Regions from separate parts of the Bacillus sp. Pc3 genome, predicted to be linked through region 2. Evidence: a T-box and tRNA genes for the amino acid it is inferred to sense, from the RefSeq annotation. Region 2 holds a T-box; the other regions hold tRNA genes.
The links. The T-box of region 2 lies ahead of alaS (alanine--tRNA ligase). A T-box ahead of a tRNA ligase gene usually reads a tRNA of that ligase, here a tRNA-Ala.
Positions count from the first base shown of each region.

Region 1: it has a tRNA-Ala gene. The T-box ahead of alaS (alanine--tRNA ligase) is inferred to sense a tRNA for this amino acid. The anticodon was not compared.
Region 3: it has a tRNA-Ala gene. The T-box ahead of alaS (alanine--tRNA ligase) is inferred to sense a tRNA for this amino acid. The anticodon was not compared.

Region 1 is NZ_CP010406.1:1,960,016-1,963,263, reverse strand. Features, by position in the region: rRNA gene SB24_RS09270 (16S ribosomal RNA) at 1-723, shown strand, start outside; tRNA gene SB24_RS09265 (tRNA-Ile) at 824-900, shown strand; tRNA gene SB24_RS09260 (tRNA-Val) at 915-990, shown strand; tRNA gene SB24_RS09255 (tRNA-Thr) at 996-1,071, shown strand; tRNA gene SB24_RS09250 (tRNA-Lys) at 1,108-1,183, shown strand; tRNA gene SB24_RS09245 (tRNA-Leu) at 1,190-1,271, shown strand; tRNA gene SB24_RS09240 (tRNA-Gly) at 1,296-1,370, shown strand; tRNA gene SB24_RS09235 (tRNA-Leu) at 1,385-1,470, shown strand; tRNA gene SB24_RS09230 (tRNA-Arg) at 1,482-1,558, shown strand; tRNA gene SB24_RS09225 (tRNA-Pro) at 1,575-1,651, shown strand; tRNA gene SB24_RS09220 (tRNA-Ala) at 1,656-1,731, shown strand; rRNA gene SB24_RS09215 (16S ribosomal RNA) at 1,897-3,248, shown strand, end outside.
Region 2 is NZ_CP010406.1:3,414,468-3,417,715, forward strand. Features, by position in the region: gene SB24_RS16435 (AI-2E family transporter) at 1-1,030, shown strand, start outside; T-box leader at 1,074-1,281, shown strand; gene alaS (alanine--tRNA ligase) at 1,362-3,248, shown strand, end outside.
Region 3 is NZ_CP010406.1:3,080,159-3,083,406, reverse strand. Features, by position in the region: gene SB24_RS14830 (TraR/DksA C4-type zinc finger protein) at 1-143, shown strand, start outside; gene SB24_RS14825 (TspO/MBR family protein) at 300-770, shown strand; tRNA gene SB24_RS14820 (tRNA-Glu) at 806-877, opposite strand; tRNA gene SB24_RS14815 (tRNA-Ser) at 881-971, opposite strand; tRNA gene SB24_RS14810 (tRNA-Asn) at 975-1,049, opposite strand; tRNA gene SB24_RS14805 (tRNA-Ile) at 1,060-1,136, opposite strand; tRNA gene SB24_RS14800 (tRNA-Gly) at 1,152-1,225, opposite strand; tRNA gene SB24_RS14795 (tRNA-His) at 1,234-1,309, opposite strand; tRNA gene SB24_RS14790 (tRNA-Phe) at 1,330-1,405, opposite strand; tRNA gene SB24_RS14785 (tRNA-Asp) at 1,416-1,492, opposite strand; tRNA gene SB24_RS14780 (tRNA-Met) at 1,500-1,576, opposite strand; tRNA gene SB24_RS14775 (tRNA-Ser) at 1,596-1,688, opposite strand; tRNA gene SB24_RS14770 (tRNA-Ile) at 1,696-1,772, opposite strand; tRNA gene SB24_RS14765 (tRNA-Met) at 1,775-1,851, opposite strand; tRNA gene SB24_RS14760 (tRNA-Ala) at 1,871-1,943, opposite strand; tRNA gene SB24_RS14755 (tRNA-Pro) at 1,948-2,024, opposite strand; tRNA gene SB24_RS14750 (tRNA-Arg) at 2,042-2,118, opposite strand; tRNA gene SB24_RS14745 (tRNA-Leu) at 2,128-2,213, opposite strand; tRNA gene SB24_RS14740 (tRNA-Gly) at 2,233-2,307, opposite strand; tRNA gene SB24_RS14735 (tRNA-Leu) at 2,317-2,400, opposite strand; tRNA gene SB24_RS14730 (tRNA-Lys) at 2,411-2,486, opposite strand; tRNA gene SB24_RS14725 (tRNA-Thr) at 2,524-2,599, opposite strand; tRNA gene SB24_RS14720 (tRNA-Val) at 2,629-2,704, opposite strand; rRNA gene rrf (5S ribosomal RNA) at 2,728-2,843, opposite strand; rRNA gene SB24_RS14710 (23S ribosomal RNA) at 2,894-3,248, opposite strand, start outside.

The DNA of each region.
Region 1 (3,248 bases), 1.5 Mb from region 2:
GAGTGCTAAGTGTTAGGGGGTTTCCGCCCCTTAGTGCTGCAGCTAACGCATTAAGCACTCCGCCTGGGGAGTACGGTCGCAAGACTGAAACTCAAAGGAATTGACGGGGGCCCGCACAAGCGGTGGAGCATGTGGTTTAATTCGAAGCAACGCGAAGAACCTTACCAGGTCTTGACATCCTCTGACAATCCTAGAGATAGGACGTCCCCTTCGGGGGCAGAGTGACAGGTGGTGCATGGTTGTCGTCAGCTCGTGTCGTGAGATGTTGGGTTAAGTCCCGCAACGAGCGCAACCCTTGATCTTAGTTGCCAGCATTCAGTTGGGCACTCTAAGGTGACTGCCGGTGACAAACCGGAGGAAGGTGGGGATGACGTCAAATCATCATGCCCCTTATGACCTGGGCTACACACGTGCTACAATGGACAGAACAAAGGGCAGCGAAACCGCGAGGTTAAGCCAATCCCACAAATCTGTTCTCAGTTCGGATCGCAGTCTGCAACTCGACTGCGTGAAGCTGGAATCGCTAGTAATCGCGGATCAGCATGCCGCGGTGAATACGTTCCCGGGCCTTGTACACACCGCCCGTCACACCACGAGAGTTTGTAACACCCGAAGTCGGTGAGGTAACCTTTATGGAGCCAGCCGCCGAAGGTGGGACAGATGATTGGGGTGAAGTCGTAACAAGGTAGCCGTATCGGAAGGTGCGGCTGGATCACCTCCTTTCTAAGGATTTTAACGGAATATAAGACCTTGGGTCTTATAAACAGAACGTTCCCTGTCTTGTTTAGTTTTGAAGGAACTTTGATTCTTTCATATGGTAGATGGGCCTGTAGCTCAGCTGGTTAGAGCGCACGCCTGATAAGCGTGAGGTCGGTGGTTCGAGTCCACTCAGGCCCACCATCTTTACCCAATACGGGGCCTTAGCTCAGCTGGGAGAGCATCTGCCTTACAAGCAGAGGGTCGGCGGTTCGAGCCCGTCATCCTCCACCATATTTGCCGGCCTAGCTCAATTGGTAGAGCAACTGACTTGTAATCAGTAGGTTGGGGGTTCAAGTCCTCTGGCCGGCACCATTTTTGGACAAGATAATAACATAAGTCTTTTAAAAAGAGCCATTAGCTCAGTTGGTAGAGCATCTGACTTTTAATCAGAGGGTCGAAGGTTCGAGTCCTTCATGGCTCACCATGTTACGCGGGTGTGGCGGAATTGGCAGACGCGCTAGACTTAGGATCTAGTGTCTTATGACGTGGGGGTTCAAGTCCCTTCACCCGCATTATACAGGATAGTTATCCTGTATGCGGAAGTAGTTCAGTGGTAGAACACCACCTTGCCAAGGTGGGGGTCGCGGGTTCGAATCCCGTCTTCCGCTCCAACTATACCATCCGCGCCGGGGTGGTGGAATTGGCAGACACACAGGACTTAAAATCCTGCGGTAGGTGACTACCGTGCCGGTTCAAGTCCGGCCCTCGGCATTCATTGTTATGCGCCCGTAGCTCAATTGGATAGAGCGTTTGACTACGGATCAAAAGGTTAGGGGTTCGACTCCTCTCGGGCGCGCCATAATATTTTTAAAAATCGGGAAGTAGCTCAGCTTGGTAGAGCACATGGTTTGGGACCATGGGGTCGCAGGTTCGAATCCTGTCTTCCCGACCACTTCGGGGCCTTAGCTCAGCTGGGAGAGCGCCTGCTTTGCACGCAGGAGGTCAGCGGTTCGATCCCGCTAGGCTCCACCATTTATAAAAAATATGTTGACTTTAAAAGAAACTTATTATATACTTAAAAAGTTGCTTGAGAAAGTGAACAAAATGATCTTTGAAAACTAAACAAGACAAAACGTACCTGTTAATTCAAAGTTTTAAATAAATCGCACAGCGATGTGCGTAGTCAGTCAAACTACTTTATCGGAGAGTTTGATCCTGGCTCAGGACGAACGCTGGCGGCGTGCCTAATACATGCAAGTCGAGCGGACAGATGGGAGCTTGCTCCCTGATGTTAGCGGCGGACGGGTGAGTAACACGTGGGTAACCTGCCTGTAAGACTGGGATAACTCCGGGAAACCGGGGCTAATACCGGATGGTTGTTTGAACCGCATGGTTCAGACATAAAAGGTGGCTTCGGCTACCACTTACAGATGGACCCGCGGCGCATTAGCTAGTTGGTGAGGTAACGGCTCACCAAGGCGACGATGCGTAGCCGACCTGAGAGGGTGATCGGCCACACTGGGACTGAGACACGGCCCAGACTCCTACGGGAGGCAGCAGTAGGGAATCTTCCGCAATGGACGAAAGTCTGACGGAGCAACGCCGCGTGAGTGATGAAGGTTTTCGGATCGTAAAGCTCTGTTGTTAGGGAAGAACAAGTGCCGTTCAAATAGGGCGGCACCTTGACGGTACCTAACCAGAAAGCCACGGCTAACTACGTGCCAGCAGCCGCGGTAATACGTAGGTGGCAAGCGTTGTCCGGAATTATTGGGCGTAAAGGGCTCGCAGGCGGTTTCTTAAGTCTGATGTGAAAGCCCCCGGCTCAACCGGGGAGGGTCATTGGAAACTGGGGAACTTGAGTGCAGAAGAGGAGAGTGGAATTCCACGTGTAGCGGTGAAATGCGTAGAGATGTGGAGGAACACCAGTGGCGAAGGCGACTCTCTGGTCTGTAACTGACGCTGAGGAGCGAAAGCGTGGGGAGCGAACAGGATTAGATACCCTGGTAGTCCACGCCGTAAACGATGAGTGCTAAGTGTTAGGGGGTTTCCGCCCCTTAGTGCTGCAGCTAACGCATTAAGCACTCCGCCTGGGGAGTACGGTCGCAAGACTGAAACTCAAAGGAATTGACGGGGGCCCGCACAAGCGGTGGAGCATGTGGTTTAATTCGAAGCAACGCGAAGAACCTTACCAGGTCTTGACATCCTCTGACAATCCTAGAGATAGGACGTCCCCTTCGGGGGCAGAGTGACAGGTGGTGCATGGTTGTCGTCAGCTCGTGTCGTGAGATGTTGGGTTAAGTCCCGCAACGAGCGCAACCCTTGATCTTAGTTGCCAGCATTCAGTTGGGCACTCTAAGGTGACTGCCGGTGACAAACCGGAGGAAGGTGGGGATGACGTCAAATCATCATGCCCCTTATGACCTGGGCTACACACGTGCTACAATGGACAGAACAAAGGGCAGCGAAACCGCGAGGTTAAGCCAATCCCACAAATCTGTTCTCAGTTCGGATCGCAGTCTGCAACTCGACTGCGTGAAGCTGGAATCGCT
Region 2 (3,248 bases):
GACGGCTGTATGTCTGCTCGTTTTGTTAACAGTGTATGTCTTTTGCATGCTCGATATGTTATGGTCTCCCATTTGGCTTGTTATAAAATCTCTCTTTATTCCTATATTCATTGCAGTATTTATTGCTTATCTTTTACTTCCGATTACTGAATGGCTTCATAGAAAAGGGATGCCTAGAACTTTAAGCCTGCTTCTGATTTATTGCCTGTTTTTCGGCGGAATCGGCTGGGGGGGTTATAAAGGGGTTCCTGTTTTAATTGAACAGCTGCAGGATCTGTCTGAGAGCATTCCCGGTCTTGCCAAAAACTACAACAGCATGCTGAAGCATCTGCATAATCACACGGATCATTGGCCTGACGGCATGCACCATCGAATGGACAAAATGATTCAGCAGACAGAAACGTTTCTTGCCGGCACGATTGAAAGCACGATCAGAAGCATCCGTTTCGTGCTTGATTATATCCTGATCGCGGCGACGATTCCTTTTCTCGTGTTCTATATGGTGAAGGATATAGACGTCATGAAAAAGACGGTCTGGTATTTGACGCCGAAGTCCTGGAGAAAAAGGGGGAGTGAATTTCTGCGGGATGTGGACGACTCTCTCGGTGATTACATCCGCGGTCAGCTTCTCGTTTGTTTTTTGCTCGGGCTAATAGCCGGCGTTTCATTTTGGCTGTTCGGGCTTCCTTACCCGCTGATTTTGGGCCTTGCCATCGGGATTACGAATGTCATCCCGTATTTCGGTCCTTTTATCGGCGCTGTACCGGCGCTGCTCCTTTCGCTGGCGATTTCTGCTAAAGCTGTGATCATCGTAATCGTCACGATTTTTATTCTGCAATTTATAGAAGGAAACATTTTGAGCCCGCTTATTGTCGGGCGCAGTCTCAGAATGCACCCCGTCGTGATCATGCTGGCGCTCCTTGCCGGAGGAGAGCTCGCGGGCATACCCGGCATGATTCTCGCTGTTCCGGCGGCAGCCGTTTTAAAAGTGACGGCCATACACTTTTTGCGGATCAGGACGGAACATTGACATTCGGGTTCTGCTTGTCTATAATTTCGAGTAGAATACATACGAATCTCGAGTGACGGATATGAGTACGCCGAAGCCCTGTTTAAGAGAGAAGCTCCGATACGCTGAAAGGAGCTTCAGCAGAAGATCGGCCGAAGCTAATCCTGAGTGCAGTTAAAGGCTGCCGCAGTCCTGCGTTACGGGATGAAAGGTGACAGGCCTTTTTCGGCCTGTAATCAGGGTGGTACCGCGAGACAGCTCTCGTCCCTGTGTGAACGCATGGTTTGCATAGGGAGAGAGCTTTTTTGCTGTCGCAAAAGAGAATTTCGGGTAGTGATAAGGAGGAATATAGATGAAACACTTAACTTCTGCTGAAGTGCGTCAAATGTTTTTAGATTTCTTTAAAGAAAAAGGCCATGCCATTGAACCGAGCGCCTCATTGGTTCCGCATGAAGATCCGTCTTTATTATGGATCAACAGCGGCGTTGCGACGCTGAAAAAATACTTTGACGGCCGCGTTGTGCCGGAGAATCCGAGAATTGTAAACGCGCAAAAATCAATCCGAACAAATGATATTGAAAATGTGGGGAAAACGGCGCGCCACCACACGTTCTTTGAGATGCTCGGAAACTTTTCCATCGGTGATTATTTTAAAGAAGAAGCGATCACGTGGGCATGGGAGTTTTTAACGAGCGAAAAGTGGATCGGCTTTGATCCGGAGCTGCTGTCTGTAACGGTTCACCCTGAGGATGAAGAAGCTTATACGCTATGGGCGGAAAAAATCGGCGTTCCGGAAGAAAGAATCATCCGTCTGGAAGGGAACTTCTGGGATATCGGCGAAGGCCCGAGCGGACCGAATACGGAAATTTTCTATGACCGCGGCGAGAAATACGGCAATGACCCGTCAGATTCTGAATTGTATCCGGGCGGCGAAAATGATCGCTATCTTGAAGTATGGAACCTGGTATTCTCAGAGTTCAACCACAACCCGGACGGCACGTACACACCGCTTCCGAAGAAAAACATTGATACGGGCATGGGGCTTGAACGGATGGTCTCCGTGATTCAGGATGTCCCGACAAACTTTGACACTGATTTGTTTATGCCGATTATTGAAGCAACAGAGCGCATTTCCGGAGATGCTTACGGAAAGGATGCAGTGAAGGATACGGCCTTTAAAGTGATCGCCGATCATATCAGAACGGTCGCATTTGCGGTAAGCGACGGAGCTCTGCCGTCAAATGAAGGGCGCGGGTATGTACTGAGACGCCTCTTGCGCCGGGCAGTGCGATACGCGAAAACCATCGGTATCAGCCGTCCGTTTATGTACGAACTAGTACCGACTGTTGCAGGAATTATGGACGCTTTCTATCCGGAGGTGAAAGAAAAGCAAGAGTTTATCGCCAAAGTCATCAAAACGGAGGAAGAGCGCTTCCACGAAACATTAAACGAAGGTCTGGCCATTTTATCCGACGTGATAAAGAAAGAGAAGGAAAAAGGCAGCGGCATCATCTCCGGAAAAGACGTATTCAAACTGTACGATACGTACGGATTCCCGGTTGAATTGACGGAGGAATACGCGGAAGATGAGCAAATGACGGTTGACCATAAAGGCTTTGAAGCCGAAATGGAAAAACAGCGTGAACGGGCGAGAAATGCGCGCCAAGATGTAGGAAGCATGCAGGTTCAGGGCGGCGCATTGCGCGACATTACCGCAGAAAGCACATTTGTCGGCTACAGTGCCGTAAAAGCTGAAGCGAAGGTGATCGAGCTTCTTCATGACGGGCAATTAATCAGCGAGGCGCATGAAGGGGATACCGTCCAAATCCTTCTTGACAAAACGCCTTTCTATGCTGAAAGCGGCGGACAGATCGGTGACAGAGGAGTGCTGAGAAGCGAGCAGGCTGTCGTAACCATTAAAGACGTGAAAAAAGCTCCGAACGGTCAGCATGTACACGAAGGCACGGTGGCTAGCGGCACGATTCAAAAAGGCGCAAGCGTGACGGCTGAAGTTGAAGATCAAATGAGAAGCGGCGTGGTGAAAAACCATACGGCAACCCACCTCCTGCACCAGGCGCTGAAAGACGTTCTCGGCACACATGTCAACCAAGCGGGTTCACTCGTTACCGAAAACCGTCTACGTTTTGACTTCTCTCATTTCGGTCAAGTGACGAAAGAAGAACTTGAACGCATTGAAGGAATCGTCAACGAAAAAATCTGGGAGAGCATTCCGGTAGCG
Region 3 (3,248 bases), 330 kb from region 2:
CTGAGGATTATGAAAACTTTATCGCGACAGATATTACCGGAAAAAACATTTCCGTGTATCCAAGCAAAGCACACGAAAAATATGAACAGGAACTGGACGAAGAAGGAATTATGACGACCTTTGGCGATCTTCATGCTGATTAAAACCCCGGCCTGCCGGGGTTTTTGAATACAAATAAATGGTTTGATGCATTTTCACACTGAAAACTCATACACTTAATGATGCATAAACCTTTTAAAAGGTTTAATCTTTCCAAAAAAGGGAACTAACGTATTGACATTGAATGACGGAGGGAACAAATGAAAAAGAAGTATATCGGTGCGATTATTGTATTTATCATTACATATGTCTTGTTTTCTTTAGCGGGGGTTCTCTTTCCCATCGACCGGGAATGGTATGACGCGCTGCAAAAACCTGACTGGACGCCGAGCGGATCAGTGATCGGCATCATATGGGCGGTTTTGTTTGCGCTTATTTCGCTCTCAGCAGCCTTGATATACGCAAAGTTTTCATGTAAAGAATCCAAAGCTTTTTGGGTGATGCTTCTCATCAATTATATCGTGAATCAAGGATTCAGCTATTTTCAATTCACACAGAAAAATTTGCTTGCTGCATCTATCGATTGCCTGCTTGTGGCTGTGACAACACTCATTCTGTTGCTCATTGCCGGTAAATACAGTAAAGCTTCAGCCTGGCTTCTGGTTCCTTATTTATTATGGAGCGCTTTTGCCACATACTTGTCTTTTACCATTTACACTATGAACGCATAATAAAAAACCTTGCATAGTATGCAAGGTTTTTTTAATGACCCGTACGGGATTCGAACCCGTGTTACCGCCGTGAAAGGGCGGTGTCTTAACCGCTTGACCAACGGGCCTTATGGCGGAGAAGGAGGGATTTGAACCCTCGCGCCGCTTACACGACCTACACCCTTAGCAGGGGCGCCTCTTCAGCCACTTGAGTACTTCTCCGTATGGCTCCACAGGCAGGATTCGAACCTGCGACCGATCGGTTAACAGCCGATAGCTCTACCACTGAGCTACTGTGGAAAAATCATCATGGTGGGCCTGAGTGGACTCGAACCACCGACCTCACGCTTATCAGGCGTGCGCTCTAACCAGCTGAGCTACAGGCCCATGACAATATAAAAATGGAGCGGGTGATGGGAATCGAACCCACGACATCAGCTTGGAAGGCTGAGGTTTTACCACTAAACTACACCCGCATGTTGTTTGGGGCGATTGATGGGAATCGAACCCACGAGTGCCAGAGCCACAATCTGGTGCGTTAACCACTTCGCCACAACCGCCAAAACAATATTAAATTAAATGGTGGCTCGGGACGGAATCGAACCGCCGACACACGGATTTTCAGTCCGTTGCTCTACCAACTGAGCTACCGAGCCTTTTTATAAATGGCGGTCCGGACGGGACTCGAACCCGCGACCTCCTGCGTGACAGGCAGGCATTCTAACCAACTGAACTACCGGACCATTTTTTTGGTTGCGGGGGCAGGATTTGAACCTGCGACCTTCGGGTTATGAGCCCGACGAGCTACCGAACTGCTCCACCCCGCGATGATAATTAAATTAGATATGGCGGAGGAAGAGGGATTCGAACCCCCGCGGGCTTTGACACCCCTGTCGGTTTTCAAGACCGATCCCTTCAGCCAGACTTGGGTATTCCTCCGTATAAGTGGTGGACCTTGTAGGACTCGAACCTACGACCGGACGGTTATGAGCCGTCTGCTCTAACCAACTGAGCTAAAGGTCCAATGGTAGCGGCGGAGGGGATCGAACCCCCGACCTCACGGGTATGAACCGTACGCTCTAGCCAGCTGAGCTACACCGCCAAAAACAATTAAAATCAAGTGGAGCCTAGCGGGATCGAACCGCTGACCTCCTGCGTGCAAAGCAGGCGCTCTCCCAGCTGAGCTAAGGCCCCAAAATGGTCGGGAAGACAGGATTCGAACCTGCGACCCCATGGTCCCAAACCATGTGCTCTACCAAGCTGAGCTACTTCCCGTTTTTCAAAAGTATGTATGGCGCGCCCGAGAGGAGTCGAACCCCTAACCTTTTGATCCGTAGTCAAACGCTCTATCCAATTGAGCTACGGGCGCAACAATAAGTGCCGAGGGCCGGACTTGAACCGGCACGGTAGTCACCTACCGCAGGATTTTAAGTCCTGTGTGTCTGCCAATTCCACCACCCCGGCATGGATGATATAGTATAGTTGGAGCGGAAGACGGGATTCGAACCCGCGACCCCCACCTTGGCAAGGTGATGTTCTACCACTGAACTACTTCCGCGTTTGGCAATGCGGATGAAGGGACTTGAACCCCCACGTCTGTAAAGACACTAGAGCCTGATTCTAGCGCGTCTGCCAATTCCGCCACATCCGCAAGAAAAACATGGTGAGCCATGAAGGACTCGAACCTTCGACCCTCTGATTAAAAGTCAGATGCTCTACCAACTGAGCTAATGGCTCTTATTACAAGAGACTTATATAGTATAACATATAAAGGTGGTGCCGGCAAGAGGACTTGAACCCCCAACCTACTGATTACAAGTCAGTTGCTCTACCAATTGAGCTACACCGGCTTAATACGCCAACTTATGTATGATAGGAATGGTGGAGGATGACGGGCTCGAACCGCCGACCCTCTGCTTGTAAGGCAGATGCTCTCCCAGCTGAGCTAATCCTCCATATATTACACTTACGTGTAATAGCTTGGCGGCGTCCTACTCTCACAGGGGGAAACCCCCGACTACCATCGGCGCTGAAGAGCTTAACTTCCGTGTTCGGCATGGGAACGGGTGTGACCTCTTCGCTATCGCCACCAAACCATTGAGAGTGTTCTCTCAAAACTAGATAACAGTAAGCATACATTCAAATTGGTTAAGTCCTCGATCGATTAGTATCTGTCAGCTCCATGTGTCGCCACACTTCCACCTCAGACCTATCAACCTGATCATCTTTCAGGGATCTTACTTCCTTGCGGAATGGGAAATCTCATCTTGAGGGGGGCTTCATGCTTAGATGCTTTCAGCACTTATCCCGTCCGCACATAGCTACCCAGCGATGCCCTTGGCAGAACAACTGGTACACCAGCGGTGCGTCCATCCCGGTCCTCTCGTACTAAGGACAGCTCCTCTCAAATTTCCTGCGCCCGCGACGGATAGGGACCGAACTGTCTCACGACGTTCTGAACCCAGCTCGCGTACCGCTTTAATGGGCGAACAGCCCAAC